One region of the Kitasatospora sp. NPDC093550 genome, then DNA from elsewhere that is predicted to be linked to it. Evidence: riboswitches for the same ligand, from Rfam matches in the RefSeq annotation. Region 1 holds a riboswitch; each other region holds the start of a gene.
The links. A riboswitch is a leader RNA that binds a small molecule or an ion and turns the genes downstream of it on or off. The one in region 1 is predicted to bind cyclic di-AMP.
Positions count from the first base shown of each region.

Region 1 (14,384 bases):
CACGTTGATGCCGACGAACTGCTGGAACACCGAGGCGCCGATGCCGACCCAGACGATCGGCAGCAGACCGAAGCGGCCGCCGAGCAGGTCCTTCGGCCGGGGCTTGTGGGTGGACTCGAGCACCGCGCGGATCTCCGCCACCCGGGCGTCCAGGTCCACGCCCTCGCCCTCGACCTCGACCAGCACCTTGCGGGCCTGCTCCTCGCGGTGGTCGGCGATCAGGAAACGCGGCGACTCCGGGATGGCCAGCGCCATCAGCCCGTACACCAGGGCCGGGATCGCCTCCACGCCGAGCATCCACTGCCAGGCCTGGATGCCGCCGAGGTGGTTGGTGGACTCGCCGCCGGCGGCCTGGTTGAGCGCCCAGTTGGCGAGCTGGGAGACGGTGATGCCGAGCACGATCGCCATCTGCTGGAAGGAGGCGAGCCGGCCGCGGTAGGCGGTCGGCGCGACCTCGGCGATGTAGGTGGGCGCGATCACCGAGGCGATGCCGATCGCGATGCCGCCGATCACCCGCCAGGTGGCGAGGGTCTCGATGTTCGGCGGGAACATCGAGCCGATGCCGCTGGCCGCGAACAGCGCGGCGGCCAGCAGCATCGTGCGCACCCGGCCGAGGTGGTCGGCGAGGCGGCCGGCGATCACCGCGCCGGCCGCCGAGCCCAGCAGGGCGATGGCCACCACGAAGGCGGTGGTGCCGTGGCCCACCGCGAAGTGCTTCTGGATGCCCGTCACCGCGCCGTTGATCACCGCGCTGTCGTAGCCGAACAGGAAGCCGCCCATGGCGGCGGCCGCCGAGATGAACACCACGTGGCCCAGGTGGGCCTCGCCGGACGCCCGTTGGCTGTTGACGGTGGACAAGCGCGCTCCCGGGGGTGGACGGGCCCGCCCTGACGCCGAGTGGGCAGGGCTCGCCTCACATTCGAGCAGGGGCGGGGCCGGCCCGCGCGTGTTCAGGGCCGATCGGGTGACGCGGGGTCAGCCTCCGGCGCCGCGGTGCCGGGCCGCGTGCGGTCGGCCGTCAGGAGGCGTCGGCCGGCCCGGCGCCGCGCCGCCGGTGACGGCGGAGCAACTGGGTACGGGCGGCGGCGTACTGGTCGCGGCCGCGCCCGCGGCCGTCCGCGCGCTCCGCGAGGCGCTCGGCGATCGCGTACTGCGCCTCGGCGGGCTTCTTGTCGTCGTACTTGAACTTGGCCCGCACCTCGTCGACGGTGAGCCGGAGCGCGCGCAGGCCGGGCAGCTGCCGGGCCAACTCGCCCTCGCCGGGCACCACTCGGACCTCCGGCGTCTCGGGCTGGAAGTGCGCCAGCTGGCGGTTGAGGATCTCCGCCTTGCCGGCGGCGGACTCCACCACCTCGGCGGTGCAGTGGAAGTGGACCGAGGCGTAGTAGCTGGTGGGCGTGCCCGGTGCGCCGCGCCAGTGGCCGGGGGCGAAGGCGTAGCCGTCGGTGACCGCGAGGGTGACCTTCGGGTCGGCCCGCACGGCGGCCAGCAGCGGGTTGGGCGCGGCGAGGTGGAGCAGGATCTCGCCGCGCTCCGCGTCCAGCAGGAAGTGCGTCGGGACGAGCACCGGGCCCTCGCCCGGGGCGCCGTTGGCGGCGAGCAGGCCGAAGTCGCGGCCCTCGGCCAGCCAGGTGCGCCACTCGTCCTCGTCGCCGCGGTCCCAGGACCTGATCAGCATGGGGGTTCCTCGTCAGCGGGGGTAGCCGCGCAGGTGCGCGGGAAGCGGGACGGCGGTGCCGGGGTGCGGCACGGGGGCGCCGTGCACGGTGGTGACCGGGATCAGGCCGGACCAGTGCGGCAGGTCGGCGTCCTCGGGGTCGTCGGCGGCGTCGTCCTCACGGGTCTTGGCCGAGACCTCGTCCAGCTCCAGCCGCAGGACGGCGGTGGCGGCGAGTTCCTTGGGGTTGGCCGGGCGCACCTCGGCGGAGCGGCCGGGGATCGCGTGGTCGACCAGGGCGGCCAGTGCGACGTCCAGCTCCTCGGGGTCGGTGACCTGGTACGCCGTGCCGTGGGCGACGACCGAGCGGAAGTTGACCGAGTGGTTGAACGCGGACTTGGTCAGCACCAGCGCGTCGACCTGGGTGACCGTGACGCACACCGGCATGCCCTGCCCGCCGGAGGCGCCGCGCATCGGGCGGCTGCCGGTGGAGCCGTGGACGTAGAGCCGGCTGCCGACCCGGGCGTAGATCGTCGGCAGGACCACCGGGGCGCCGTCGGCGACGAAGCCGAGGTGGCAGATGTACGCGCTGTCGAGGATGGCGTGGATCGCGTCCTGCTCCCAGGTGGCCCGGTCCTTGTAGCGGGTGGGGGTGGTCCTGGGGGTGCGGGAGTAGGTCGGCGACCCTTCCGTGGTGTCTGACATGACATCCTCTATGTACTAGTGCATAATTTGCTTTGTGCTAGGAGACTATCCGCTGAAAGGGCGACGCGCCAGCGAAATCGCGGCCCACATCGAACAGGGCGTGAGCAGCGGACTGCTCGCCCCCGGAACCGCGCTGCCCCCGCTGCGCGACCTCGCCGCCGAACTGGGCGTCAACCCCAACACCGTCGCCGCCGCCTACCGGCTGCTGCGCGACCGGGGCGTGATCGAGACGGCCGGCCGCAAGGGCAGCCGGATCCTCCCCCGGCCCGCGCTCACCCCGCGCGACCAGATCCGCATCCCGGTGCCCCCGCACGCCCGGGACCTCTCCGCCGGCAACCCCGATCCGGCGCTGCTGCCCGACCTCGGCCCGGCCCTCGCGGCCGCCGCCGAGGCCGCCCGGGCCGAGCCGGTGCTGTACGGGCACGCGGCCGTCGACCCGGAACTGCTCGCCCTCGCCCGCGCCTCCTTCGAGGCCGACGGCCTGCCCGGCGGCCCGGTCGTCGTCGCCTCCGGCTCGCTCGACGCCATCGAACGCATCCTCGGCGCCCGGCTGCGCCCCGGCGACGCGGTGGCCGTCGAGGACCCGGGCTGGGGCAGCCTGTTCGACCTGCTGCCCGCGATGGGTCTGAAGCACCTGCCCGTCCGGCTGGACGACGAGGGCCCGTTGCCCGACGCGCTCGCGGCGGCGCTGACCGAGGGCGCCAAGGCCGTCGTGGTCACCAGCCGGGCGCAGAACCCGACCGGCGCGGCCGTCGGCGCGCGCCGGGCCGAGGAGCTGAGGGCCGTCCTGGCCGGGCACCCGGGGGTGCTGCTGATCGAGGACGACCACGGGCACGGCATGGTCGACCAGGCGTACCACCCGCTGGTCGGCGCCGGGTCGCGGCACTGGGCGGTGGTGCGCTCGGCGGCCAAGGCGTACGGGCCGGACCTCCGGGTCTCGGTGGCGGTCGGCGACGCGGAGACCATCGGACGGGTCGCCGGGCGGCTGCGGCTCGGCGCCGGCTGGGTCAGCCACCTGCTGCAGCGCACCGTCGCCGAACTGTGGCGCAGCGACGCGGCGCCGGCCGCGCGGGTGGCCGCCGCCTACCGGGCCCGGCGGGACGCGCTGCTCACCGAACTGGCGGCGCGCGGGATCGAGGCGCACGGGGAGAGCGGGCTGAACGTCTGGGTGCCGGTGCCGGACGAGACCTCGGCGCTGGCGGCACTGGTGCAGCGCGGCTGGGTCGCGGCGCCCGGTGCGCGGTACCGGATCCAGTCGCCGCCCGGGCTGCGGTTCACGGTGGCCCGGATGGAGGCCTCGCAGGCCAGGGAGTTGGCGGAGGACCTGGCGGCGGTGCTCGGGGCGGGGGAGGGCGGCTCCCGGCTGGTGTGAGGTCCGGGGCGGGGCCGGAGGTGGGGATCGGCGGCGGGGACCGGAGGTGAGGACCGGCGGCGGGGACCGGAGGTGAGGACCGGAGGTTGGCTGGACAAGTGTGGCGGGCGTGAACCACGGGCGGCCTCCCGTCATCGTCCGCCGACCTGGTCTGAACCCGGCGGTAACGAATGCGGAAACCTGCTGCAGATACCTAGCGGTAACAAGCGGGGGCATGTCATCTTCATCGCGCCACCGGCCGGCGGCCCACCCTCACCTACGCGTCTTCCCGTCCCCATCACACGGGGAGACCGAGCCGCAGGAGTTCCGCCGTGCCCGAAAACAGTTCGAGCATCACCCGCAGCGCGCCTCCACTCGGACGACGGCTGCTCACCGCAGCCTCCGCCCTCCCGCTCGCCCTCGCGGGCCTCGCCGTCGCCACGCCGGCCTCCGCCGCCCCGGCCGCGACGGCCGCCGTTCCCTCCGGCCCCACCGCCAGCGTCACGCTCGGCGACAGCTACATCTCCGGCGAGGCCGGCCGCTGGAAGGGCAACTCCGCCGGTACCAGCGGCAGTCGCAACGGCAGCGACCGCGCCTGGAACGGCAGTTCGTACGACCCCTCGCGGGTCTACGGCGCCACCGCCTCCAGCGGCTGCGACCGCTCCGACGTCGCCGAGGTGGTCAGCGCCTCGACCGGGGCCCAGAACGAGATCAACCTGGCCTGCTCCGGCGCCGTCACCGACAACGTCTTCCGCGCCTCCAACGGCGGTCAGTCCTTCAAGGGCGAAGCCCCGCAGGCCGACCAACTGGCCACCGTGGCACGGCAGAACAACGTCAAGCTGATCACCCTGTCGATCGGCGGCAACGACCTCGGCTTCTCCGACATCATCGCCGGCTGCGTGAAGGACTACCTGATCTGGTACTCCTACTGCCACGACGACGCGCAGGCCCAGATCGACGGCAAGATGCCCGCCGCGATGGCCGGCGTCGGCAAGGCGATCGACGAGATCCGCGCGGTGATGTCCGACGCCGGCTACGGGCAGTCGGACTACCGCCTGGTGCTGCAGTCCTACCCGTCGCCGATCCCGCGCGGCGCCGAGATGCGGTACCCGGAGAGCGGCTGGACCCGGTCCAACACCGGTGGCTGCCCGTTCTGGGACGGGGACGCCGACTGGGCCCGCGACACGATGGTGCCGCAGATCTCCCAGGCGCTGGCGGGTGTCGCCGCCGCCAAGGGCGCGCAGTTCCTCGACCTGTCGGACATGCTGCAGGGCCGCGAGGTCTGCTCGACGGCCACCAGGCAGCCCACCGCGACCACCGGCCCGTCCGCGACCACCAGCGAGTGGGCGCGCTTCCTGGACGGCGGGCTCAACTCCACCCAGGGCGCGCTGCAGGAGTCGATGCACCCCAACTACTACGGCCAGCAGGCGGTCGGGCGCTGTCTGACGCTGCTCTGGGGCCGGTCGAGCGGCGACTACGCCTGCCACAACACGGCGGGGCAGGACGCGAGCGGGATGTACCTGACCGCGCGGTGATCGCTCCGGTGACCAAGGTGCGGACGGTTTCCGTGAGTTCGCACTGAGTGCGTCATGGGTTCGTACTGAGTTCGTATGTGCACGTGCTTCGGCGCCCCCGCAGCCTGGCTGCGGGGGCGCCGAAGCCGGGGGGCGGAGGTCAGCCCTTGGCGAGCAGGGACTGGGCGTGCGCCCGCACCTGATCCTTCGTCAGATAGGCGTCGGTGTACTCGAAGTCCTGCAGCCGGGCGGGCTGGCGGGCGAGGAAGCCGGTGCGGACGAAGTCGTCCCCGGCGGTCGCGTTGAGCAGCCAGTTGGCGCCCACCCGGAACTTGGCCACATTGGTGCGCATCGCCATCAGGTGGTAGCCGCGGGCGACCAGCTGGGCGGGCACCCCGCGCAGCTCCACGCCGACCGGCTTGGAGACCGCGTCCTTGCCGCCGAGGTCCACCACCAGGCCCAAGTCCTTGTGGTAGTAAGGCTCCAGGGGCTGGTTGCGGAGCGACGCCATCACGTTGTTCGCCACGGCGCGGCCCTGCCGGGCGGAGTGCTGGGCGGTCGGCGGGCAGACCGCGCCGTCCCCCTTGGCGAGGTCCGGCACGGCGGCGGCGTCACCGAGCGCGAACACGCCCTCGAACTGCGGCACCCGCATCTCCGCCGTCACGGCCAGCCGGCCGCGGACCGTCTCGGCGTCCAGGGTGCCGATCAGCGGGCTCGCCGCCACCCCGGCCGTCCAGATCAGCGTGCGGCAGGGGAGCACCCGGCCGTCGGTGAACTTGACCGACTCGGCACCGACTTCGGCCACCGAGACCCCCAGCGACACCTCGATGCCGCGGCCCCGCAGCACCTCCAGGGCGGCCTCGCCGAGCGGGTCGCCGAGCTCCGGCATCAGCTTCGGGGCGATGTCGATCAGGTGCCACTTGATCTGCCGGGCGTCCAGCCGCGGGTAGCGGTGGGCGGCGGCCGTGGTCAGGCGCTGCAGGCAGGCGGCCGTCTCGGTGCCCGCGTAGCCGCCGCCGACCACCACGAACTGCAGCCGGGACTCGCGCTCCCGCTGGTCCAGGGTGGCCGAGGCGAGGTCGAGTTGGGCGATCACGTGGTCTCGGACGTAGGCCGCCTCGGCGAGCGTCTTCATGCCGCGGGCGTAGTCGGTGAGACCGGGGATGTCGAAGGTGCGGGTGACGCTGCCGGGGGCCAGCACCAGGTAGTCGTACCGCTGCGCGACCACCTCGTCGGTGATCTTGCGGACGACGCACACCTTGGACGCCGGGTCCACGCCGATGGCACCGCCGGGGACGATGTGGGTGCGGCGCAGGGAGCGGCGCAGGGAGACGGCGACGGACTGCGGGGTGAGGACGCCGGCGGCGACGTGGGGGAGGAGGGGGAGGTAGAGCTGGTAGCTGAACGGCGTGACCAGCGAGATCTCGGCCTCCGAGGGTGACAGCTTGCGTTCGAGGCGGCGGGCGCACTCCAGGCCGGCGAAGCCACCGCCCACGATCAGGATCCGAGGTCGTTCCATCGCTCATCCCTTTGCCGTGAAGGTCCCCATTACTGTCCGCCACACTCGCACGGAGCAGCGGGGGCTGCCACTGGGGTGGGGCGGATGAGGGAGAGGGGGAGTGGGGGTGGGGTGGGGTGGATGAGGGGGGTGGGGAGTGTGGGGTGGGTGGGGGCAGCTGGGGGCTGCCACTGGGGTGGGGCGGATGAGGGGGGTGGGGTGGGTGGGGGCAGCCGGGGGCTGCCACTGGGGTGGGGCGGATGAGGGAGGAAGGGGAGGAGCGGCACCGATAGGGTGGGGGCGTGCTACCCGAGGTGACGGCGATCCGGTACGTGACGCCACTGCGAGAAGGCGGCTCGATGCCGGGCCTGGTCGAGGCCGATGATCGGCGGCTGTACGCGCTGAAATGGGTCGGTGCGGCGCAGGGGCGCAAGGCGCTGGTCGCGGAGGTGCTGGCCGGGGAGCTGGGCCGGCGGCTCGGGCTGCCGGTGCCGGAGCTGGTGACCGTCGACCTGGACCCGGTGCTCGCGCGCAGCGAGCCGGACCACCAGATCCAGGACCAGATGCGGGCCAGCGGCGGGACCAACCTCGGGATGGCCTTCGTCAGCGGGGCGCTCAACTTCGACCCGCTCTGCTTCGAGGTGGATCCCGAACTCGCCGGCCAGGTGCTCTGGTTCGACGCGCTGATCGGCAACGTCGACCGGTCCTGGCGCAACCCCAACCTGCTGGTGGCGACCGGCGGGCTGCGGCTGATCGACCACGGTGCGAGCCTGATCTTCCACCACAACTGGCCGGGTGCCGCCGCCTGGGTGCGCCGCCCGTACGACGCCTCCGACCACGCGCTGCTGCGCGCCCAGCCGGACCTGGCCGCCGCCGACAAGGCGCTCGCGCCCCTCGCGGAGGCGGCGGTCGAGGCGGCCGTGGCGGAGATCCCCGAGGTCTGGCTGGCGGACGAGTTCGGCTTCGACTCGCCGGACGAGGTGCGCGCCGCGTACCGTGCCCAGCTGACCGAGCGACTGGCCGGTCCGCGTGACTGGCTGCCGGAGGTGCCCGTATGAGCGAGTCGTCGAGGTCCGCGCTGCCGGCCGTGGTCGAGCTGCACGACTACGAGTACGCCGTGATCCGCGCGGTGCCGAGGGTCGAGCGCGGGGAGTGCGTCAACGTCGGGGTGCTGCTGTACTGCCGGCAGAGTTCGCAGCTGGCGGCGCGCACCCACCTGGACCAGGCGCGGCTGCTGGCGCTGGACCCGGTGGTGGACGTGCAGGGGGTGCGGCGGGCGCTGCACGGGATCGAGGCGGTCTGCCTGGGCGGTCCGCAGGCCGGGCCGGCGGCGGGGGACAGCCCCGGGCAGCGGTTCCGCTGGCTGACCGCGCCGCGGAGTGCGATCGTCCAGCCGGGGCCGGTGCACACCGGGCTGACCGCGGACCCGGACGCGGAGCTGCGGCGGCTGTTCGACCAGCTGGTGCTCTGAGTCGAACGGGGAAGCGGCCGGAGCGGCGGCGTGAGGCGGCTCGCGGACGGTTGCCCCGGTCAAAGCTTGAGTTGCTGAAGCACCTGGTCGTACCCTGAGCCCATGGGTTCGACAGCGACGACGACCGTACCGACCAACGCCGAGCTGATGGAGGCGTTGGCCGCCGTCGGCGCCGCGTACTTCCAGGACTTCGCGGCGGCCGCGGCCCGGCACGGGCTCTCCTCCTCGCAGGCCAAGGCGCTGGGCGCGGTGCAGGAGCCGGTGCCGATGCGCGCGCTGGCCGGACGGCTGGGCTGCGACGCGTCGAACGTCACCGGGATCGTGGACCGGCTGGAGTCGCTGGGCCTGGCCAACCGGGAGGCGGCGGCCGGTGACCGCCGGGTGAAGATCGTGGTGATCACGGCCGAGGGCCGGGAGATCCTGAGCCGCATCCGCAGCGAGATGGGCCGCACCCACCAGGCCTTCGAGGCGATGACCGACGAGCAGCGGATCGCCCTGCACTCGATCTGCACGCAGGTGCTGCCGGTGCTGGCGGGCCGCACGGTCGGCGCGCAGTAGCCCGCACGGCCGGCGCGCAGTAGCGCCAAGACTCTACGGGCGTAGCGCGTTGGCGGCTGCAGGCGGCGTGACCTCGGCTGTTAGGCTTGCGAAGCGTGAGCGCGAAGCCCCAGATCCCCAATGTCCTGGCCTCCCGGTACGCCTCGGCGACCCTGGCCCAGCTGTGGTCCCCCGAGCACAAGGTGGTCCTCGAGCGCCACCTGTGGCTCGCCGTCCTGAAGGCCCAGCAGGACCTCGGTGTCGAGGTTCCGGCGGACGCCGTCGCCGACTACGAGCGGGTGATCGACCAGGTCGACCTCGGCTCGATCGCCGCCCGTGAGCGGGTCACCCGCCACGACGTGAAGGCCCGGATCGAGGAGTTCAGCGAGCTCGCCGGCCACGAGCAGATCCACAAGGGCATGACCTCCCGGGATCTGACCGAGAACGTCGAGCAGCTGCAGATCCGCCAGTCGCTGGAGCACGTGCGCGACCGTACGGTGGCCGTGCTGGTCCGCCTGGCCAAGCTGGCCGCCCAGCACTCCGAGCTGGTCATGGCCGGCCGCTCGCACAACGTGGCCGCGCAGGCCACCACCCTGGGCAAGCGCTTCGCCTCGATCGCCGACGAGCTGCTGGTCGCCTTCCGCCGCCTGGAGGAGCTGATCGCCCGCTACCCGCTGCGCGGGATCAAGGGCCCGGTCGGCACCGCCCAGGACATGCTGGACCTGCTCGGTGGCGACACCGAGAAGCTGGCCGAGCTGGAGCGCCGGGTCGCCGGGCACCTCGGTTTCGACCACGTGCTGACCAGCGTCGGCCAGGTCTACCCGCGCTCGCTGGACTTCGAGGTGCTCACCGCCCTCGTCCAGCTGGCCGCCGCGCCGTCCAGCCTGGCCAAGACCATCCGCCTGATGGCCGGCCACGAGCTGGTCACGGAGGGCTTCAAGGAGGGCCAGGTCGGCTCCTCCGCGATGCCGCACAAGATGAACACCCGCTCCTGCGAGCGCGTCAACGGCCTGGCCGTCATCCTGCGGGGCTACGCCTCGATGACCGGCGAGCTGGCCGGCGACCAGTGGAACGAGGGCGACGTCTCCTGCTCGGTGGTGCGCCGGGTCGCGCTGCCGGACGCCTTCTTCGCCTTCGACGGCCTGCTGGAGACCTTCCTGACCGTCCTCGACGAGTTCGGTGCCTTCCCCGCCGTGGTCGAGGCCGAGCTGGACCGGTACCTGCCGTTCCTCGCCACCACCAAGGTGCTGATGGGCGCGGTGCGCGCGGGCGTCGGCCGGGAGACCGGGCACGAGGTCATCAAGGAGCACGCCGTCGCCTCCGCGCTGGCGATGCGCGCGGGCGCCCGGGAGAACGAGCTGCTGGACCGCCTGGCCGCCGACGAGCGGATCCCGCTGGACCGGGCCGCCCTGGACGCGCTGCTGGCCGACCGGCTCTCCTTCACCGGTGCGGCCGGCGCCCAGGTCGCCGAGGTGGTCCGCCAGGTGGAGGCCGTCGCGGCCGCCTACCCGGAGGCCGCCAAGTACGCGCCGGGCGACATCCTCTGAGAGGTCGGTCTCCCCTGCGGCGTCCGTGAGGTGACGTCGCGTCAGTTGTCGGGCGAGGGCCCCGCCGCCGAACCGGTGGCGGGGCCCTCGCGCGTCTGGACGTGGCCCGGGTCGTACGGCGGGGTGGTGGTGCCGCAGGGCCAGTCGCAGTTCGGCTCGGCGACCGGCTGCTCCTCGGGCGCCAGCACGTTGCCCCGGACGGTGGCGAAGGCGATCAGCCCCCCGCCCGCCAGCAGCCCCGCACAGATCAGCATCGCGGTGTGGAAGGCGGAGTCGACGGCGGACGGCACCCGGTAGTCGTCGCCGCTCAGTCCGGCCAGCGCCGGGAGCGCCGCCACCGCGAGCAGGCCGGCCGCGCGGGCGGCGGCGTTGTTGACCCCGCTGGCGATGCCCGCGTGCCGGACCTCGACGGCGGCCAGCACGGTGGCCGTCAGCGGCGCGACCAGCAGGGTCATCCCGCAGCCCATCACCGTGACGGCGGGCAGCACGTCCGTCCAGTAGGAGGAGCCCGGGCCGGTGCGGAGCATCAGCAGCACCCCGACCGCGCACACCATCGGGCCCACGGTGAGCGGGATCCGCGGGCCGATCCGCTTGCCGAGGCGTCCGGCCCGCGCCGACAGCAGCAGCATCAGGATGGTGATCGGCACCAGCGCGAAGCCGGAGACCAGCGGCGAGAAGCCGGCGACGATCTGCAGCTGCACCACCAGCAGGAAGAACACGCCGCTGAACGCCGCGTACACGCAGAGGGTGACCAGGTTCACGGCGGTGAACAGCCGGGAGGAGAACAGGCCGAGCGGCAGCATCGGTTCGGGCGCCCGGCGTTCGACGGTGACGAAGGCGACCCCGAGCAGCACGCCGATCACCCCGCTGACCCAGACCGCGGGGGACACGCCCTCGCCGGCCGCGGTCAGCGCGTAGGTGATCGCGCCGAGGGCGAGGGCGGCGAGCGCCGCGCCGAGCACGTCGAAGCGGCCGGTGGCGCTCTCGTCCCGGCTCTCCGGTACGGACCGGGTGGTGACCGCGATCACGGCCGCGGCGAGCGGCAGGTTCAGCAGGAAGATCCAGCGCCAGCCGGGGCCGTCCACCAGCCAGCCGCCGAGGAAGGGGCCGACCGCGGCCGACACCCCACCGAGGCCGGACCACAGCCCGACCGCGGCCGAGCGGTCGTCAGGGTGGAACACCGCCTGGAGCATGGCGAGCGAGCCGGGGGTGAGCAGTGCCCCGCCGATGCCCTGGACGGCGCGGGCGGCGATCAGCACCTGGATGTTCGGCGCGGCGGCGCAGGCGGCCGAGGCGACGGCGAACCAGACCACGCCGATCAGGAAGACCCGGCGCCGCCCGTACCGGTCGCCGAGCGCGCCGCCGAGCAGGATCAGGCCCGCCAGGGTGAGCAGATAGGCGTTCAGCGTCCATTGCAGGGACGCCAGGGAGGCGCCCAGGTCGGCGCCGATCCGGGGCAGGGCGACGTTCACCACGGTGCCGTCGAGCATCGCCATGCTGGAGCCGAGCACGGTTGCCAGGAGTACCCAGCGACCCTGCGCGCTGCCCAGGCGCAGGGTGCCGGCTTCGGAGGTGGCCACGGCCCGATCCTGCGTCCTGCGGGGCGCACGTGACAAGGGTCACCGGAGGGCGTGTTGGTGCTGAGCGGTCCGTGCCCGGACGGTCGCACGGTGTCGCCGACGTCGGCGCAGGGTCGTGGATCAGTGGCGCGGGGTGAATGGATTGTGTACACACCGTGCAGCGGACCATTCGGAGGGTCACCGTCCGCCGGGGGGTCGTTGCCGATTCAAGAGATCGACATTGCTTCACCCGAACGGATGGGTTTTAGTTCAGCGACCGCCCGGCCAGTCCGGACGGATCCACCGGGTGGAACGCCGAGTCCTGCCGCTGCCCGGAGGTTCGAACTGAACTCTGTACGGCAGGAGCGGGGGACCCACAGGTAAGTCGCCGGACCGGAGTTCGCGCCTCAAGGCGCGGGCGTCCAGGGCCGGCTCGGGGTGAAGCCGCGCATGCGGCCGGGCAACTCCAGCCCGAACCCGACAGCTCACCTCGCAGGCGTCGGAGAGGAAACTTCCATGCCTGCTCAGGCTCGTCGTATCGCCCTGCCCCGCGCCGCCCGCATCGGCATCGCCACCGCCGTCACCGGCGTTTCCTTCGCCCTTCCGCTCGTCACCGCGATGAGCGCCCAGGCCCACACCGCCCCGGTCGCCCCGGTCGCCCCGGTCGCCGCCTCCAGCGCTGCCGCCGCCGCGGACTCCGCCGCCGAGGCCAAGCCGGCCGCTGCGGCCAAGGCCGCCGAGAGCTACCGCGTCGTCAGCGGCGACACCCTGTCCAAGATCGCCGACGCCAAGAACGTCGAGGGCGGCTGGCACGCGCTGTACGAGCAGAACCGCTCGGTCGTCGGTGCCAACCCGAACCTGATCTTCCCGGGTCAGCAGCTCGCGCTCACCGGCCACGCCGCCGCCCCGGCCGCTCCGGCCACCCAGGCCCCCGCCCCCAAGCCGCAGGCGAAGGTCCAGGTCAAGACCGAGGCCGCCAAGCCGTCCGCCCCGGTGCAGACCCAGGTTCAGACCGCCGCTCCGGCCCCGGCCGTGACCGCCGCTCCGGTCGCCGCGACCTCCGGCTACGTCGCGCCGCTGGCCAACCCGAAGCTCGGCACCGCCTACGGCGTGGCCGGCTCGATGTGGGCCTCCGGCCACCACACCGGCCAGGACTTCGTCGCCTCCACCGGCACCCCGCTGCGCGCCGTCGCCAACGGTGTCGTGGTCAAGGCCGGCAACGGCGGCGCCTACGGCAACGAGGTCGAGATCAAGCTCGCCGACGGCCACTACGCCGAGTACGCGCACCTCTCCGTGATCGGCGTGTCGATCGGTCAGACCGTGACCGTCGGCCAGCAGATCGGCCTCTCCGGCGCCACCGGCAACGTGACCGGCCCGCACCTGCACTTCGAGATCCGCACCGGTTCGGAGTACGGCTCGGACATCGACCCGGTCGCCTACCTGCGCGCGCACGGCGTCGCGCTCTGACCCTGCCGGGGTTTCAGAACCACCGCTGCTGCGGAGCGAATCGATCCTCCGGGATGGTCATGTCGGGTGACCGCTCGACCGGGTGATCGCCGCACAGTGGACATGGGCGCGGGACACGCCCAGGCCGGCCCGGCTCGTGGGACCAACCTCCCTCGCGAGCCGGGCCGGCCGCTGCCGTTTCCGGGGTGCCGGGCCCTCGGGGCCTTCGGGTGCGGGCGTCAACTTCGCTCGGTCGGTGGCCGGTTGTCGGATGGTCGGCTCGTTGCGCGGGGCGGTCGCGGCCTCCGCTGCTGTCGCGGGACAGCGCCCGTCCGGGCGGGAGCGTCGGGGCAGACGAGGGGGCCGGATGGCCGTCCGGGGGTGGTGTGGCGATCGGCGAGCGGTCCGCGGGAGTCGGATCGCACTGGAGGACGCGGTCGAGCGGTGCGTCCGCGGGGGCGGGAAGGGGGCGCGGTTGGTCCGGGCGGTTCAGTTGTGGTGGGCCGGGAGGCCGTACCGGGCGGCGGACAGCAGCTCGTGCATCCGCCGGCCGAAGTCCTCGGTGTCGCGGGCCGGTTCGGGGAAGACCAGGCGGACGTCGCGGTGGCCGTCCGGGTGGTCCAGGCGCAGCACCAGGCCGTGGCGGTCCAGGGCGAGCGGGCGGACGTCGGGGTTGCGGGCTAGCAGGGCCGGGTCGAGCAGCCGGGTGAGGGCGTCGAGCGCGTCGGGGTGCTCGTCGGCGACGTGGGTGAGCATCGCGGCCTCGTGGCGGGCCATCGGGTCGGGGGCGGCGAGGGCGAGCTCGGCGGCGGTGACCGCGCCGGTGCCGTACGGGGTGGCGAGGACGGCGTGGGCGACGTCCACGTGCAGGTGGACGCTGAGGCCGTCGTCGGCGAGGTGGGCCAAGCGCAGCCGGCCGGCCAGGGTGAGGCGGGCGCGGACGCGGTCGCGGACGGCGACGGGGGAGACGTCGGTGACGTCGAGGACGACGGCGAGGCCCTCGGCGGCGCGGGCGAGGGCCGTGGTGAGCGGCGCGTCCAGCGGGGCGCGCATCCGCAGGCGGGAGCGGTGGACGGAGACCGGGGTGTCCAGGTCGTGC
Region 1 covers NZ_JBIWJF010000010.1:25,760-40,143, forward strand. The annotation lists gene ACIRD3_RS17805 (sugar porter family MFS transporter) at 1-858, opposite strand, end outside; gene ACIRD3_RS17810 (FMN-binding negative transcriptional regulator) at 1,019-1,678, opposite strand; gene ACIRD3_RS17815 (pyridoxamine 5'-phosphate oxidase family protein) at 1,691-2,362, opposite strand; gene ACIRD3_RS17820 (aminotransferase class I/II-fold pyridoxal phosphate-dependent enzyme) at 2,397-3,734, shown strand; gene ACIRD3_RS17825 (GDSL-type esterase/lipase family protein) at 4,046-5,248, shown strand; gene ACIRD3_RS17830 (NAD(P)/FAD-dependent oxidoreductase) at 5,388-6,746, opposite strand; gene ACIRD3_RS17835 (HipA family kinase) at 7,028-7,783, shown strand; gene ACIRD3_RS17840 (DUF3037 domain-containing protein) at 7,780-8,196, shown strand; gene ACIRD3_RS17845 (MarR family winged helix-turn-helix transcriptional regulator) at 8,299-8,754, shown strand; gene purB (adenylosuccinate lyase) at 8,850-10,280, shown strand; gene ACIRD3_RS17855 (MFS transporter) at 10,322-11,776, opposite strand; cyclic di-AMP (ydaO/yuaA leader) riboswitch at 12,173-12,353, shown strand; gene ACIRD3_RS17860 (peptidoglycan DD-metalloendopeptidase family protein) at 12,356-13,306, shown strand; gene ACIRD3_RS17865 (DUF2470 domain-containing protein) at 13,775-14,384, opposite strand, start outside.

Region 2 (5,358 bases), on a different contig from region 1:
TCGCCTCGTCGCCGAGCGGGTTGACGCCCTCGCCGGCCGCCAGCGAGTGGCCGACCAGCACGTGCAGGCACTTCACCCGGTCCGGCATGCCACCGGCGCTCGGGAAGCCCTCCAGCACCTCGATCGCGTCGCGGCGGGCGATGTAGTCCTCGTGCGCCTTCTGGTAGGCGGCGGCCAGCTCCGGGTCCTCGGCGAGCCGGGCGGTCTGCTCCTTCATGACGCCGTCCGCCTCCAGGGTGCCGATCAGCGAGGCGGCCTTGGGGCAGGTCAGGTAGTACAGCGTCGGGAACGGCGTGCCGTCCGGCAGCCGGGGGGCCGTCTCCACGACGTCCGGGTTGCCGCAGGGGCAGCGGTGCGCCACGCCGCGCAGGCCGCGCGGCACCCGGCCGAGCTGGGCGGCGATGGCCGCGACGTCGGCGTCGGAGACGGCGGGGTGGTTCTCAGTGGTCATGGGGGGAGGTGTCTCCAACGGGGGACGGTGGGAGCGGAAGGGGGTGGGCGGGGGCCTGCGCGGCCGCGTCGGCGGCGTCGACCGAGTCCCAGATGCTGCTGTACCAGGGCTTGGCGGCCCTCGCCTGGCCGGTGGCCGCACCGGTGGCGGGGGCGCCGGCGGCGGACGAGGAGGGCTTGGCGGAGTCCTGCCCGGCCGGGTCCACCGCGATGTACGGGGTCTCCCCCGGCACCGCGTAGTGCAGCCGGGCGCGCGCCTGCGCCTTGACGTACTCCGGGTCCTGCCAGCGGGCCTTCTCCCGGCGCAGCTGCTCGACCTGCTGGCGCGCGTGGTCGGCCTTCGCCCGCTGGGCGGAGATCTCGGCGCGCTGGGAGATGAACTGCCGCGTCGGGTAGGCGAGGATCGCCACCAGCGAGCAGAGCACCAGGACGAGGACGGTCGCCCGGCTCGTGAACCGAGGCCGGGCCGCCAAGCCCGGGATCCTCCAGCCTGCCATCTCCGGTATCCCCTCCTGGTCGCGACGGTGCCCCGCCGTCCACCCTACGGGGTGAACGGCGGGGCACCGGTCAGGCTTGCGCTACTCGCGGGTGCTCAGCCCTCGTGCTCGCCGCGCTTGCCGGTCCGCGGAGCGACCGTGCGCACTACTCCGCGGAGCGGAAGCGCGGGAAGGCGCCGCGGCCGGCGTACTCGGCGGCGTCGTCGAGGATCTCCTCGATGCGCAGCAGCTGGTTGTACTTGGCGACGCGCTCGGAGCGGGCCGGGGCACCGGTCTTGATCTGGCCGCAGTTGGTGGCGACGGCCAGGTCGGCGATGGTGACGTCCTCGGTCTCGCCGGAGCGGTGCGACATCATGCAGCGGTAGCCGTTGCGCTGGGCCAGCTCGACGGCGTCCAGGGTCTCGGTCAGCGAGCCGATCTGGTTCACCTTCACCAGCAGCGCGTTGGCGGTGCCGGTCTCGATGCCCTTGGCCAGGCGGGCCGGGTTGGTGACGAACAGGTCGTCGCCGACCAGCTGGACCTTGTCGCCCAGCTTGTCGGTCATGGCCTTCCAGCCGTCCCAGTCCGACTCGTCCAGCGGGTCCTCGATGGAGACCAGCGGGTAGGCGGCGACCAGCCCGGCGTAGTACTCGATGAGCTCGGCGGAGGAGAGCGCCTTGCCCTCGAACTGGTAGGCACCGTCCTTGTAGAACTCGGAGGCGGCGACGTCCAGGGCCAGCGCGATGTCCCGGCCGGGCACATAGCCGGCCTTCTGGATGGCCTCGGTGATCAGGTCCAGGGCCTCGCGGTTGCTGTCCAGGTTCGGCGCGAAGCCGCCCTCGTCGCCGAGGCCGGTGGACAGGCCGCGCTCCTTCAGCACGCCCTTGAGGGTGTGGTAGACCTCGACGCCCCAACGGACGGCCTCGGAGAAGGACTCCGCGCCGATCGGGGCGATCATGAACTCCTGGATGTCGACGTTGGAATCCGCGTGCGAGCCGCCGTTGAGGATGTTCATCATCGGGACCGGCAGGAGGTGCGCGTTCGGGCCGCCCAGGTAGCGGAACAGCGGCAGGTCGCTGGCCTCGGAGGCGGCGTGCGCGACGGCCAGCGAGACGCCCAGGATGGCGTTGGCGCCGAGCGAGGACTTGTCCGGGGTGGCGTCCAGGTCGAGCATGGCCTGGTCGATCAGGCGCTGCTCGGTGGCGTCGTAGCCGACCAGCTCCGGGCCGATCTGCTCGATGACGGCCAGGACGGCCTTTTCCACGCCCTTGCCGAAGTAGCGGTTCTTGTCGCCGTCGCGCAGCTCCAGCGCCTCGAAGGCGCCGGTGGAGGCACCCGACGGGACAGCGGCACGACCCGTGCTGCCGTCGTCGAGGCCGACCTCGACCTCGACCGTGGGGTTGCCGCGGGAGTCGAGGATCTCACGGGCTACGACGACATCGATGGACGGCACGAGGCATCTCCTTGCGGAAGCAGGGTCCGGCTGACGGTGGTGCTGTCGGCAGGACGATTGCGGAGTCGTTACGGACCAGAGCCTAACCGCCCGGGCTCCCGGGGCCACCTCCGCCTCGGTCCCGTCTCAGCGTGTGGCCCCGCTACCCACCGGTAGTTCACCTGCTTGTCCCACCTTGTCCCACCGGGGCGGGCGAATGCGGACGAAGGGGACCGGTACGACCGGCCCCCACCGCGCCGGGTGTGGCGGCTCAGCCGAGGTGCAGCACCTGGCCGGGCAGGATCAGGTCCGGGTCGCCGCCGACGGTGGAGCGGTTCTGCTCGTACAGCGCGTGCCAGCCGCCGGACACGCCCTGGGCGGCGGCGATGGTCGACAGCGTGTCACCGGCGCGGACGGTGTAGTCGTGGCCGCTCTGCGCGGACGGGGCCGGCTGCGCGGGGCGCGGGGCCGCGTGCTTGGGGACGTACTGCTGCGCCGACTGCTCGACGGGCTTCTCGGCCCGCTGGGGCGCGGCGTGCTTCGGGCCCTGCTTCTGGGCGGGCTTGGCCTCGGGCTTCTGGGCCGGCTTCTCCACCGGCTTCTGGGCCTGCCGCTTGGGCGTCTGCTGCTGCGGGGCGGACTGCGGCTTGGCGTCCGAGGAGGTGTCGACCGACGCCGGGGCGCCGCCCTTGGTCAGACCGGCCTTCTTGGAGCAGACCGGCCAGGCGCCGGGGCCCTGCGAGGCGAGCACCTTCTCGGCGATCGCGATCTGCTGGCCCTTGCTGGCCTGGTGGGCCTGCGGCGCGTAGGCGGTGCCGCCGTACGCCTTCCAGGTGCTGGAGGTGAACTGCAGGCCTCCGTAGAAGCCGTTGCCGGTGTTGATGCTCCAGTTGCCGCCGCTCTCGCACTGGGCGACGGAGTCCCAGGTGGAGGCCGGGGCGGCGGAGGCGCCGGTGGCGGTGAGGAGCGGCAGCGCGAGTCCGACGCCGGCCACCCCGGCGACGGCGATGGCCTTCTCGGCCTGGGTGCGACGACGATGACGGCCAGTTCCAACGAACAGCATGAAGAGGTCCCTCTCCGCACGCCTGCGAGGTGAGCTGTCGGGTTCGGACCGGGAGGTGGCCCGGCCGCCGTACGCGGAATCGATTCCGCCCGGGCGGCTTCACCCCAAGCCGTGGGGACGGCAACAAACCTGGGTCCCCCGCCCCTGCCCAGGGTTCTGGTCGGTTTCCCGTGACGCGGCGGGCAGGATTCGGCGTTCCGCGCACGAGGTCCGCAGCTGCGAACTCCAGGGAGAGTAGACAGATCCTCAGACCAATCACAAGCTCATATCACCGATATCACACAGAAATTACGGCGCGTGTCCGATCGCCTACCAACGGCGTCGCTATGTCCGGATTGATGGGTGTTCACACCCCCGCCGAGGGCCGCCCGGCGACGTTCCGTCAGCGCGTCGCCCGGCGCCGCGCCCGTTACCGCCGATGCGTCAAGGGCGCGGAACGGCGCGCGGAGGCGTGTGTGGGGAGCGGCTCTCCGGACTGAATTCCACCGGGAGTTCCCGCAGGCCACGCATGATCAGGCCACCCCGCCAGCGCAGATTCTCGGGGCTTTCCGCGAGCCGCAGATCGGGCAGCCGGGAAAGCAGTGTGGCCAGCGCGGCCTGCCCCTCCAAGCGGGCCAGCGGGGCGCCGATGCAGTAGTGGATGCCGTGCCCGAAACCCAGGTGGGGATTGTCCGTTCGGGCCAGGTCCAGGGTGTTCTCGTCGGCGAACCGGGCCGGGTCACGGTCGGCGGCCGCCAGCACCACCAGCACCGGATCGCCGACCGGGATGTCCACCCCGCCGATCGACAGCGGCTGCGTCGCGAACCGCCAGGTCGCCAGTTCCACCGGACCGTCGTAGCGCAGGAGTTCCTCGATCCCCGTCTCCAGCAGCGCACTCTCCCCGCGCGCCACCGACTCCTGCAGCAGCCGGCGCTGCTCCGGGTTACGCAGCAGCGCGTACGTCCCGTTGCCGATGAGGTTCACGGTCGTCTCGAAACCGGCGAACAGGAGGATGAAGGCCATCGCGGCGGCCTCGTTCTCGGTCAGGTGCTCGCCGTGGTCGCTCGCCCGGATCAGGCCCGAGATCAGGTCGTCCCCGAGGTCGGCACGCTTGCGGTGGATCAGCTCCAGCAGGTACGCCCGCATCCGCTTCACCGCCCGCCCCACGCCGCCGCGTTGGCCGCCGCCATGTCGGATCATCATCCCGGCCCAGTCGCGGAAGTCGTCCTGGTCCTCGGTGGGCACGCCCAGCATGTCGCAGATCGCGTAGATGGGGAGCGGGAAGGCGAACTCGTGGATCAGGTCCGCCGAGCCGCGCTGCGCGAAGCCGTCGATCAGCCGGTCGGTGAGCTGCTGCACCCGCGGCTCGAACTCCGCCACCCGGCGCGGGGTGAACGCCTTCGACACCAGTCGGCGCAGCCGGGTGTGGTCCGGCGGGTCGATGTTCAGCAGGTGGGTCATCAGGTCCGCCTGCCGCTCCCCCGGGATGCCCACCCGGCCGGTGCGGTGCGCCTGCTCGCTGTGGTGCGCCGGGTTCTTCGACAGCCGGCTGTCCGCGAGCGCCTGCCGGGCGTCCGCGTACCTGGTCACCAGCCACGCCTCGACGCCGCTCGGCAGCGTGGTGCGGTGCACCGGGGCGTGCTCCCGCAGCCACGCGTAGGCGGGGTACGGATCGGCGGCGAACTCCCAGGTGAACAGCTCCGGGGCGGGGGCGTCGGGCTGCGCGGCGGAGGGTCGGGCGGAGGCGTCGGACGGGGCGGCGGCGGGCCGGGCGGGGTCGGGCTGAGCTGGCATGGGACGACCGTATCCGGTGGGTGCGCGACCCCCGTCCGTCGGCGGCCGCGACCCCCGTGTCAACGGCGTGCGACCGGCGCGCCAACGCTCCGTGGACGACCCGTGGCCGGTTCGTGGACGGCCCGTGGCCGGGTCTTGGACAGCTCTTGGCCGGACACCGGGCG
Region 2 covers NZ_JBIWJF010000022.1:27,361-32,718, forward strand. The annotation lists partial or broken gene ACIRD3_RS29305 (DUF501 domain-containing protein) at 1-469, opposite strand, end outside; gene ACIRD3_RS29310 (septum formation initiator family protein) at 441-923, opposite strand; gene eno (phosphopyruvate hydratase) at 1,093-2,379, opposite strand; gene ACIRD3_RS29320 (transglycosylase family protein) at 2,630-3,421, opposite strand; cyclic di-AMP (ydaO/yuaA leader) riboswitch at 3,427-3,593, opposite strand; gene ACIRD3_RS29325 (cytochrome P450) at 3,845-5,194, opposite strand.
Region 2: another riboswitch for cyclic di-AMP. It lies ahead of ACIRD3_RS29320 (transglycosylase family protein); the one in region 1 lies ahead of ACIRD3_RS17860 (peptidoglycan DD-metalloendopeptidase family protein).

Region 3 (5,358 bases), on a different contig from region 1:
CCGGCTTCGGGGCGGGGACGTCCAGCCCCAGCATGCCGCGCACCCGGGCCCGCTCCAGTCGGCCGAAGCCGCGGCTCACCGTGGTCAGGCCGGCCAGCACGGGCAGGCCGAGGGCGGTGAGGAAGGTGCCCAGGCCGAAGCAGAACAGGGTGATCGCGGCGGCGAAACCGGCGATCGCCACCGGCAGGGCGGTGAGCGCGTAGCCGACCTCGCGGTAGTAGTGCGCGGAGAACGGTGCCTGCCAGAAGGCCGGCGGGTACTCGGTCCGGTGGGCCCGGGCCGGGTGCGGGTCATCGCCGTGACCGCCCAGGACGTCCCACTCGTGGTCCCGCGTGCTTCGGCTGCTGCTCATGTCCCGGCCCCGGCCCCTCGTTCTGACGCTCGTTCGTGTTCCCCGACGACGTCCAGTCTGCTCGTGGGGAGGGTGGCGGGGGCATCCGGAGGCCTGGCGGATCGGGGGTGGGGTTAACCCCCGGCCGGGCCCGGCCACTGGTCGAGGCGCAGCGCGTAGCGGTACCCGGCGGAGCCGGCTCCGCCCTCGGAGCCGTCCTGCGGCTCCCGTCCCTCCAGCCGGAACCCGAGGCCGGCGAGGACCGTGGCCGAGGCCGTGTTGTCCACCGCGACCCTGGCCTCCACCCGGGGCAGCTCCAGGGTGCGGAAGGCGAAGTCGCAGAGCAGGCCGGTGATCTCGCCCGCGTAGCCGCGTCCCCAGGACTCGCGGCCGAGGACGCAGCCGAGGTCGGCGGAGCGGTGCCCGTCGAGGGTGAGCGAGGCCTGCCCGATCGGGGTCGCGTCCTGTGGGTCCGGCGCGTCGGCGAGCCTGGTGACGGCGAGCCGGTAGGTGTCCCGTTCCTCGGCCATCGCCTCCTCCAGGTAGAGCTCGATCTGGTCGGCGCAGGTCTCGCGGTCGTGCGGTGCGAAGGGCAGGTGACGGGTCACCTCCGGGTCGCCGAACAGCGCGTGCAGCGCGTCCACGTCGCCATCGGTGTGGTGGTACTCGCGGATGGCCAGGCGGGGGCCGGTGAGTCGTACGGGGACCATGGCTGCCGACCCTACCCGCCCCCGACGGCTACCGTTCGGACTATGAACGACGATGACCTGCGGCTCGCCCCGCGCACCAGGGCCGCCGACCTGCTCGCCTGGGCGGCCGAGCAGGGCCGCGCGCCGGTGGCCGAGGAGCCGCTGCGCACGGTGCTGGCGCTGCTGGAGCTGGGCGAGGGCAGGATGCACGACGGCTGGCCCGAACTGACCTCCAACGCGGTGGAGCACCTGCTCTACGAGCGGCTCCACCTGTACGTCCAACCCGCGCCCGAGGCGGACCCGCTCGCGTACGGCGACGCCGTCCGGCTGCTGGTCGACCACCAGCGGGCCGCCCGGCGGCTCAACGCCAAGCGCCAGGAGCGGCTGCACGCGGAGGCCGAGTGGCAGGGCGAGGTCGCGGCCGGGCTGTTGCGCCGCGCCGACCTGGTGACCTGGCCCCGGCTGTACGCACTGCTGCTGCACGCGCACGGGGTGGACGTCGCGGACGGCGAGGCGGTGCGGGACTGGCTGGTCGGCTTCGGCGGGCTCGCGGAGGAGGAGCGGCTCGCCGCGTTCGAGGCGCTGGCACCGGCCGGCTGGCTGGACGAGCCGGACGAGCAGGGCTGGGGGCCCGGCCGGGTGCTGTCGGTCGGCATGGCCACGGACGGCGCCCGGCGGTTGCTGGAGCAGGGGCTGATGCGGCGCAGCTACCGGAACCTGGCCGAGCTGACCGCGCTCGGGCGGCCTATGCCGGACGAACTGGCCGGGGACTTCGGGCAGTTCGAGGAGGCGGCGGCCGGCGCGGCGCTCGACCTGTTCGGGGAGTGGACGGTGCCGGGGCTGCCGCGGCTGCTGCTGGAGGAGTTCCCGGAGCTGGCGCCGGAGCCGGGCCCGGAGGAGATCGACGCGTACCTGGCGCAGCTGCCCGCGGAGGAGTGAGAGCGGCGCGACGGCGCGAGAAGCCCCCGGTCGCGTGCGGCCGGGGGCTTCTCGGTGTCCGGGGGCCTCGGGCGCCGGGGGCTTCCGGGCGGCCGGGGCTCTCGGGCGTCGTTACGGGGTGAGGCCGCGCTGCTGGAGCCAGGGCTCCGGGTCGACCGGGGCGCCGCCGCCCGGGCGGACCTCCAGGTGCAGGTGCGGGCCGGTGACGTTGCCGGTCGCGCCGACCTTGCCGATCTGCTGGCCGGCGGTGACCCCGCCGGAGCCCTTGATGATCGAGGAGAGGTGGCAGTACCAGATCTCGGTGCCGTCGGGCAGGGTCTCGACGATCCGGTAGCCGTACGAGCCGGACCACCCGGCCGAGGTGATGGTGCCCTGGCCGAGCGCGTAGACCGGGGTGCCGGTGTCGGCGGCGAAGTCCAGGCCGGTGTGCAGGTTGGCCCAGTAGCGGGCGCTCTGGCCGTAGTGCGCGGAGAGCCGGTAGTCCTTCACCGGGAGGGTGAGCGCGGCGGCGCGCTTGGCCTCGGCCTCCGCGGCGGCCCGCTTGGCCTCGGCCTCCTTGGCGGCGGCCTTGGCCTCGGCCTCCTGCGCGGCCTGCACGCGGGCGGTCTCCTCGGCGGCGGTGCGCTGGCTGTCGGCCTGCTGCTGGATGCGGGCGGCGAGCGCCAGGCCGGGGTCGGCGGAGAGGGCGACCGGGCTCTCGTCCGGGGCCTCGACGGCGGGGGCGGCGGCCGGGGTGGCCGAGGCGAAGCCGGTGGCACCCAGGGTGGCGGCGACGGCGGTGACGCCGAGCAGCGGGGAGGCTCCGCGCGTCTGACGCGGCATCCGGTGGCGGTTGGTCTCGGCCTCGGGACCGAAGGACTCGGGACCGGGGGACTCGGGCCCGTCCGGACCGGGGTGGTCGAGGAGCTGGGTACCGGCTGCGGGGCCGGCCGGGTGTGCCGGGGTGTGCGTCGACGCCACGGAGGCGCGCTCCTTTCCTTCCTTCGCGCCTACCGGGTTAGCTGACGGGTTCGGAGCAGGAAGGTCTCCTACGGCCGGGCCGGAGCCCCGCCGATTCACCCCAAGGAACGTGGTTCCCCGGCTCCCTGACCTGCCCGGAGGCCGGCCGGCGGGATTAGGCGACGGCGCACGGTGCCGTCTGGGTACGGCGTTGACGACCGCGCTGCGTTATCAGACGTTAATCCTAGGACGCCCTGATTCCAAGCCATCCGTCCGGGACCGCTGGGGAGCAGGTGATCGGACGTCAACGAACGACCCCCTCATACGAGCACCCCATCTGAGTACTCCTACTCATGTGCGGCCCGACCCGGCGGCCGCATCCTGACGCCATGAGCGCACCGATGAAGAACCGCACCACGGCCGCGTACTACGTCCAGGCCGTCCTCTCCTTCGCCCTGTCGGGCATCGCCCTCGCCGTCGGGATCGCCTACCTGCCGGTCGGCGGCTGGACCCGGGCGTTCCTGGGGATCGGGCTCCTCTACACCGTCACCTCCGCGTTCACCCTGGCGAAGGTGATCCGGGACCGGAACGAGTCCGCCGAGATCGTCAGCCGGGTGGACCAGGCCCGGCTGGAGAAGCTGCTCAGCGAGCACGACCCGTTCAAGGTCGAGGGGGTCTGAGACCCGGACCCCCTCCCCCCTCTCCTCGGTCGGTCGAGGGCTTGACGGCTAAGGCTATTAGCCTTAGCTTTATGGCTATCGGCAGCACCGCCGATGCACCGCAGCAGCGGACCGAGGAGGCCCACCATGAACGCCACCATCACCCCGGAGACCCAGTACCTGACCGTCCCCGGCGGGCGGATCGCCTTCGACGACACCCGCCAGGGCGACGGCACCCCCGTCGTCCTGCTCCCCGGAATGCTCGACAGCCGCGCCGCGTACCGGCACCTGCGCCCGCTGCTCGTCGCCGCCGGCCACCGCGTCATCACCATGGACCTGCGCGGCTTCGGCGACTCCTCCATCGCCTGGGACGACTACGGCCCGGCCGCCATCGCCGGCGACGTCCTCGCCCTGCTCGACCACCTCGGCATCCGGCGCGCCGTCCTCGCCGGCAACTCGTACACCGGCGCGACCGTGGTCAAGGCCGCCGGGGACGCGCCCGAGCGGATCGCCGGGATCGTCCTGATCGACGCCTTCGTCGAGAACCCGCAGCCCGGCACCCTGATGCGCGGCGTCCTCGGCCTGATGGGCGCGGCACTGGTCCACTGGCCCGCCTTCTGGGGCTTCTACCTGCGCCGGATGGCCTTCCCCGGCGCCAAGCCCGCCGACTTCGACGACTACGTCAACGGACTGGTCGCCGCCCTGCGCACCCCCGGCCGGAAGACCGCCACCCGCGGGTACGTCACCGGCGACTCGGCGCCGACCGGCTGGACCACCGCGGTGCGGTGCCCCGCGCTCGTGGTCATGGGCAGCAAGGACCCCGACTTCCCGAAGCCGGAACTCCTCGCCGACCGGCAGGTCGCGGCCCTGGGCGCGCGGAAGGCGATGATCGAGGGATCCGGGCACTACCCGATGGCCGACAACCCGCAGGCCACCGCGGACGCCCTGCTGCCCTTCCTCGCCGAACTCGCCTGAGCCACCGGCCCCCGCCCCGCTTCCGTACGGAGACCCGACCATGCCCCGCGTAGGACTGACCCCCGACCAGGTCGTCGACCACGCCCTCGCCCTCATCGACGACCAGGGCGCCGAAGCCCTCACCCTGGCCGCCGTCGCCGCCCGGGCCGGCGTCGCCACCCCCTCGCTGTACAAGCACGTCAGCGGCGGGCTCGCCGAACTCCGGCGGCTGATCGCCGTCCGGGTCACCGAGGAACTGGCCGACCGCCTCGCGGACGCCGCCGTCGGCCGCAGCGGGGACGGCGCCGTCGCCGCCGTCCTGCGCGCCTACCACGCGTACGCCGTCGAGCACCCGCACCGCTACAACGCCCTCCCCCAGGCCCCGCAACTCGACGACGACCTGGCCCGGGCCGCCGCCCGGCTCGTCGGCGTGATCGTCGCCGTCCTGCGGGAGTACGGCCTCGACGGCTCCGAGGCGATCCACGCCGCCCGCACCGTCCGCTCCCTCGCCCACGGATTCGCCTCCCTCACCACCGCCGGCGCCTTCCAACTCGCCGAAGACCTCACCACCACGCAGGACCGCCTCATCACCACCCTCACCACCGGCCTCCGCACCTGGCCGGCCTGAGGAGCCCCCCGCACACGAGAAGCCGCCCGTCAGGGCCTCCGACCGAGAGACGTGCACCAGAAGTCGGGCATGCCGCACTGCCGCCGGGACGGCTGGATGCCCCGGCCGGTGTACGCCGGCGGTCTGGTCGAGGACCGCGAGGGGGACTACGACGAGTCGGTGCAGCGGACGCTCGGCGGGCTGGAGCCGTGGACCCGGCAGACCGGGCCGGGGCTGATC
Region 3 covers NZ_JBIWJF010000029.1:24,637-29,994, forward strand. The annotation lists gene ACIRD3_RS32910 (sensor domain-containing protein) at 1-352, opposite strand, end outside; gene ACIRD3_RS32915 (GNAT family N-acetyltransferase) at 466-1,041, opposite strand; gene ACIRD3_RS32920 (hypothetical protein) at 1,084-1,959, shown strand; gene ACIRD3_RS32925 (M23 family metallopeptidase) at 2,071-2,919, opposite strand; cyclic di-AMP (ydaO/yuaA leader) riboswitch at 2,932-3,090, opposite strand; gene ACIRD3_RS32930 (YiaA/YiaB family inner membrane protein) at 3,288-3,578, shown strand; gene ACIRD3_RS32935 (alpha/beta fold hydrolase) at 3,705-4,532, shown strand; gene ACIRD3_RS32940 (TetR/AcrR family transcriptional regulator) at 4,573-5,139, shown strand.
Region 3: another riboswitch for cyclic di-AMP. It lies ahead of ACIRD3_RS32925 (M23 family metallopeptidase); the one in region 1 lies ahead of ACIRD3_RS17860 (peptidoglycan DD-metalloendopeptidase family protein).